One region of the Halomonas binhaiensis genome, then DNA from elsewhere that is predicted to be linked to it. Evidence: riboswitches for the same ligand, from Rfam matches in the RefSeq annotation. Region 1 holds a riboswitch; the other holds the start of a gene.
The links. Region 1 has a riboswitch for cobalamin ahead of E4T21_RS04535 (ABC transporter substrate-binding protein). Riboswitches for the same ligand answer to the same signal wherever they lie in the genome.
Positions count from the first base shown of each region.

Region 2: another riboswitch for cobalamin. It lies ahead of E4T21_RS07695 (CbtB domain-containing protein); the one in region 1 lies ahead of E4T21_RS04535 (ABC transporter substrate-binding protein).

Region 1 covers NZ_CP038437.2:1,034,385-1,037,591, reverse strand. The annotation lists gene E4T21_RS04540 (FecCD family ABC transporter permease) at 1-760, opposite strand, end outside; gene E4T21_RS04535 (ABC transporter substrate-binding protein) at 753-1,940, opposite strand; cobalamin riboswitch at 1,984-2,174, opposite strand; gene E4T21_RS04530 (aminoglycoside adenylyltransferase family protein) at 2,340-3,098, opposite strand.
Region 2 covers NZ_CP038437.2:1,763,201-1,766,407, forward strand. The annotation lists gene E4T21_RS07690 (helix-turn-helix domain-containing protein) at 1-754, opposite strand, end outside; cobalamin riboswitch at 933-1,155, shown strand; gene E4T21_RS07695 (CbtB domain-containing protein) at 1,244-1,381, shown strand; gene E4T21_RS07700 (CbtA family protein) at 1,403-2,161, shown strand; gene E4T21_RS07705 (AAA family ATPase) at 2,154-3,207, shown strand, end outside.

The DNA of each region.
Region 1 (3,207 bases):
TGACCGCAATACCCAGCGAGGCGGCGCTGTCCGCCCCGAAGGTGAACGCATCAAGTGAGCGCCGATGCCAGAAACACACCGCGGCACCTGCCAGGGCAGCCAGGACCGTCGCCCCGACATCCTCCCAACGGGTGCCCGACAGGTTGCCCATCAACCAGAACATGATGCCGCGCGCCTGTTCCGCATTGGCGGTTCTGGCGATGATGAAGGCAGTCAACGCATTGAACAGCTGCGAGCCCGCTATGCCGGCCAGGATAATCGCTGCCGCCTGGGAGCCTCGCCCTGTGTCGGCCCGACCAGCGACGACCTGAGCCAGCAGGGCGACCAGGGCAAAAGCGACCAGCGCGCCGATGAGCGCACCCAATGACATCGAGATGGCCCCGGCCCCCAGTCCTGCCACGGTGACCACCACCGCGCCTGTCGAAGCCCCCGCAGAGAGCCCCATCAGATAAGGATCGGCCAGAGGGTTGCGCAGCAGTGCCTGCAGTACCACTCCCGTCAGCGCCAGCCCTGCCCCGCAGGCAGCCGCCACGATGGCCCGGCTCAGCCGGTAGCTCCAGATGATGCCTTCATCGATGCGGTTCACTGGATATCCGGCATCCCAGAGCCGATTGGCAACGGTCTCCATCACTACCGACAGGGGAATGCGTGTCTCGCCGATAGCGGTACCGAACAGGATCGCCGCCAGCAACATCCATGGCGACAGCCAGAGCCACAGATGCCCTCGACGGAATGCCTGGGGAGAGCCCACGTCACTCATGTGCATGGTTCATGTGTAAAAAGTTCATTTCCGCGAGCGCCTGAGACAAGCTATCGAGTCCGTGAATCGTGCGCATCGTCGCGCTCATGGCATGCGCATCCATGGTCACGATGCGCCCTTCACGCACGGCCGTCATCTGGCTGGTCACCGGGTCATTACGCAGGAAATCCAGCTTCTGTGCCGCATCATCTGCGGGATAACGCCGCCGATCCATATCCGCAATGACGATGACATCCGGATCCGCCTTGGCGATGCTTTCCCAGCCGACGCCAGGCCATTCTTCATTGGATGAAACCACATTCTCGATGCCCAGCTTCTGCATCATGTAGCCCGGTGCACCAAGGCGCCCGGCAACGAAGGGGTCGCTATCCAGATCGGCTGAAGAGAACCAGAAGACAGCCGACAGATCATCAGGCAGGTCGAGGGCCTTGGCTCGGGCAATGGCCTCGTTTTCCTGGGTTTGGAGGGAGCTCACCAACGCTTGGCCCGCGTCCTTAACATCAAAGATGGCAGCGAGTTCGCGAATGCCCTTGTAGATCGATTCGGTGGCGAAGGCCGCTGTGCGGATACCATCGCCGCCGGTCGAGTTGTCTTTCGTGTCACAGTCAACCGGCATGACATAGGATGCAATGCCAAGGTCGTGGAACATCTCTCGCGTGCCCACGCTTCCCGTATCGCCCACATGCCATTCATATTGTGCGGCCACCAGGTCAGGCCGCTTGCCGACCACGGATTCAAAACTGGGATCATTATCAGCAAGCCGCTCGATCCCCGCGTTCACTTGCTCAAACTCCGGCAGTACCGGGTTGAACCACACCGAAGTGCCCACCACCCGGGAGGCAAGCCCCAGGGAATACAGCACCTCGGTCGCCGATTGGCCAATGGATACGACGCGTTCAGGTGCTCTGTCGAAAGTGACATCCTGACCGCAGTTCGTCAGCGTCAAAGGATAATCAGTGGCATGGCTGGCAGCTTGGGAATCGTCAACTGAAGAGTCGCCGACAGAAGAGCCGTCAACTGAAGAGTCACCAACAAAAGCGCCATCGGCCGAAAGATCGTGAGTCGAAAGATCGTGAGTCGAAAGATCGTGAGTCGAAAGATCGTGCGAAGTCTCGGCATAACCCGAGAACGTCGCAAGGCCTGCGCTGAGCGCGCAGGACGCAAGTAGGATATGTTTCATCTGCCCTTCTCCGGAACACCCCGTCCGGTTGTCGTTGCACGTGGGATTGCACTTGAAGTCGGCAGGTCTCCTGACTGACGGATCGACACTTGCTTCACCTTCCCGGGCTAGATTCCCAGTGGTGCGCCGAAGCAAGTTCACCGCCTACAGTTGCGGGGGCAGTTCCGGTTACCGAGCAAGGCTCGGCACGGATTCCCTTTTCATTCCCGAAGGAAACCGACGAAGCCGAGGCTGCTGCAAAGGTAGCGAGCAACGATCAGGCAAGGCGAAATCAGACGAAGAAGCGCAATTTACGAGATGTAAATGAGCATTTTGAGGAGGATTTCAACACTGCATGATCGAGCGTAGTAGTTTGCCAGCAGTCTCACTGTCCATCATGCCGTAGATATGTTGCCAATGCTACTGAGCATCCCTAATGCGATGTTGCATCGCATTCACTGTGCGCAGGACTTCCTCTTGGCGGGTGCTCCAGTCATCGGCATGCATGCCCAGATAGGCTTCCCGGGCGTCCCTGAGCAGCGCAGCATGCTCAACAGGCAAACGGGGCTCGGCCCAGCTGGCGGCTGCGTCCTTGGTGACGAAATCCCCCTCCGTCAATGTTCGCCACATACGCGCCAGGGTGAGCAGCACATTGCGCTCGTCCCCTTGCAGGGAAGCCAGCAAGTCAGGCAGAAGATCGCCTATTGCGCGGCGTATATCGGCTGGTGGGATAAGCGGGAGCAGCTCGGAAGCACTGGGGCCGAACAGCGGTTTCGCTTCCTGCCGTGCCTGAGCAAGAACGAGAGTAAGCTCTGGATCTTCGGCAGGCTGAGGTATTGCGCCACGCTCAAACTCATGGCGCAGCCATTCACCGTAGATGAACTCACAGCGGGCGGGATAGATATCAGCGACAAGCTGAGTGCGAAGAAAGATCATCAATTCGACAGGGCGAAGGGAGCTATCACGCGCCGGATGTCCCGAAATTCCCATCAGTGCTGTCGTCAGGCTCAGGCGCGTTTCCGAATCCAGCGGCTCGTCAATGACAACCAGCACATCGACATCACTCGAAGGCTGCAGCCCACCAGCGACAGCAGACCCATGCAGGTATGCCGCCACCAGGGAATCCGCCAATAATTCACGGATGACATGCAGCACGTTATCGACTTCAGCGGGAATCATCACGCCCCCTTTTTATCTGGATACCACCACCACCCCGGGCTCGTTATCTCGCAAGCATGACACCAGCCATCTGAGTATTTATTCGGCGCTTCCTCTAAACTCAAGGCGT
Region 2 (3,207 bases), 730 kb from region 1:
GTTGCTGCCCGATGGCCTCCAGGCGTGACAGGTAGCGCTTTTCTACCGTCTTGTACGTAAAGCGCTGCTTATCCCAATACAGATTGAGGGAGGCCATGGTGCGCTGCTTGATGGATAACGCAATGGCGATGGCATCAATCTTGAAAGGAAAACGAAAGCCATATTCCCAGTTTCCGGATAGGCGACGGAAATAACCGTCCCGGTACTCATCGGCAAGTTGGCGAAGCTGGCTGTCACGAAGCGGGTTGTCTTGAGGTTGATTGTCTCGAAGCTGATTGTCTCGAAACCCAGGAGCCAGCCATGAACTGGAGCCATTCAATAGCTGGTGAGCACACAAGGCGCGCCCCGAAGCGGCATGCAAGGGGCAGGGGCGGGCTCCGATCAGTCGGTCCCGGCCAGTACGGATGCCCAGACGTGAAAAGTTGCTTTCGAGAATACTTGGACCACTGGCGGTTGCAATCACCAGGTCGGATGCCAAACCCGTTGATTCAAATAGCTGGTCGAGAAAGGGGTGTGCTTCCTTGGCCAGGTGGTAGCGGGAATCGCCTGGACCATGGATATTCGACAGTGACACATAGCGCTTGTCACCCAGGCGGCGATAGAGCCAGCCCATTTCCTCCAGGTCATCCAGGAGGCGCTTGAGGGTCGGCTTTGGCAGACCGAGCAGCAAATACAATTCTTCGAGGCCAAGCGCCTGATGTTCGTCGATGGCTTTCAGTACCCGTGCTGTCTTGTGGAGAAGTTTGTTGTGCATTCATGAGGCTCCGCTCAGGCTCCCCGAGGGGAAAGTGCCGGCAAGGAAAATTGCTCGAAGCGTCGAGCTAATCCTCTGAAAATCTAGCTGTCATTCCGCAAAGGTGCCTGGATATCTTGTCCAGGTGTCGGGGAGTGCTTGCCTTTCGCTGTTCCAGACAAGCAGCAATTGCTTTAGGATGACCGGCTGAAGGATAGGTGCCCCTGTAACCTGGGGATAATCGGGAAGTATGGTGCGGCTGTGTCATTGGCCAATCCCATCGCTGCCCCCGCAACGGTAATAAGAGCGGCCTGCGAAGACCACTGACATATGTCGGGAAGGTGCAGGCGCTGATGCATGGCAACGAACACGCATGTGCATCCTCTTTGAGCCCGGAGACCGGCCTGTCATTTCCTTTCATCCACTTACGGTGCGGCGGGCACCAAGGATAATGTCATGTCTGCTATTCCTGTTTCTTCCCCCTCTCGGTCTTCTCGTTCTGCTTCCAGAATGGCGTCGTTGTGCCAGCAAGGGGCTGTTGTGCTCTTTGGAGTGCTCGTCCTTTATGCCGTCGGTTTCCTGCCGATGAGCGCAGCGCATAATGCAGCGCATGATACCCGGCATTCCTTCGTGTTTCCGTGTCACTGAAACACCTCCGGAGGAAAGCTGATGTTGCGTTCACTTGTATTGAGTGCCTGCCTGATAGGCATGGTGCTTGGATTGATCATGACGGCCATGCAGGCGGTCGGCGTCACTCCGATCCTGCTGGCTGCCGAGCAGTATGAAATCGGCAGCGACCATCACGCTGAGGCAGACTATTCGCATGAAGTGACCGGCATGGCCGAGCACCATCATGATGAAGAAGCCTGGGCGCCTGCTGATGGTGCCGAGCGTTATTTCTATACCGCCGTTTCCAATGTCTTCGCCGGGATCGGTTTCTCCGCCATTCTCCTGATACTCATGAACCAGCTATGCGAGCGCTCTCGGCTGGCATTGACGCCGGGTCGAGGCCTGCTGGTAGGGGGGCTGTGCTATTTGGCGGTCTTTGTGGCTCCGGCACTGGGGTTGCCTCCTGAAATTCCCGGTGCTGCAGCGGCTGCCCTCGAGTCACGCCAGTTATGGTGGATCACCACGGTCGCGCTTGCTGCTGCAGGCCTGGGGTGGCTGTTTCTGGCGCGGGGCAGGAAGCGCTGGCTGGGGTTGCCCATTCTGCTGCTGCCCTATGTCTGGGTGCCTGCACATGATGGGCCACTGTTCTCTCATCCCGATCCCCAGGCCGTCGTGGCGCTGAATTCGCTGCAGCATGAATTTATCTGGGTGTCTGGATTTACCAACCTCGTGTTCTGGTTGCTGGCAGGGCTGCTGTGTGTCATTACCCTGCGGCGCCTCGGCAGCACGGCAAGTGTCGATGAGGGCGTTCATGGTTGAGTTTCCCTTTACCGCCGTTGTCGGTCAGGAGGCGTTGAAGACGGCATTGCTGCTCAATGTCATCAATCCTCGTGTCGGCGGGCTACTGGTCAGTGGTCCACGGGGAAGTGCCAAGTCCACCCTGGCACGTGCGTTGGCCGCGATTCTGCCGGATGACGAGCAGGGTAGCAGGCCTCCGTTTGTCACCTTGCCGCTGGGCGCCAGCGAGGATCGTCTGACCGGTAGCCTGGACCTGCAGCGGGTGCTGTCCGAGCGTGAGGCGACCTTCCATGCAGGGCTGCTGGCCAAGGCTGATGGCGGTGTGTTGTATGTCGATGAAGTCAACCTGTTGCCCGACAGCCTGGTGGATCTGCTGCTCGATGTGGCCGCAAGTGGCATCAATATCGTCGAGCGGGATGGTATCAGTCATACGCATCCCGCTCGCTTCAGTCTGATCGGCACCATGAATCCGGACGAGGGTGAACTGCGCCCTCAACTGCTTGATCGCTTCGGCCTATGCCTTGAGCAGGACATGGCAGTGAGCGTGCGAGAACGGATTGCCATCGTCCAACAGCGCGAGGCCTATGAACGTGATCCACAGGCCTTTGTGGTGGAGCATGAGCTTGCTCAGGCCGAGCTGACCCAGCGTATTCGTACCGCCCAGGCTGCGCTGGCCGACATCACCGCTGAGGCCTGGGTCTATGAGCATGTTGCTGTGCGCTGCGAGGCTGCGGGTGTCGAAGGCATGAGGGCGGATGTCACCTGGCACCAGGCGGCACAGGCCCATGCCGCCTGGCGAGGTGCAGAGGCGGTAGGTCGTGAGGACCTGGACACGGTCGAGCCTTGGGTGCTGGCACATCGCCGAGTGACGACGCCTGATTCAGGTACGCCACCCGCTGGCCCCGGATCGTCTTCCAGGGACTCAGGAGCGACGGATTCAGCAACAGCTCTCTCGACCTCGATGGCCGGTCGGGATGATGCAGGCAGCATTGGTGAGGCATCGACGGGGAGCGAGCAGACCCAGGGGGAGCAGACCCAGGGTGAGCAGACCCAGGGCGAGCAGGCTC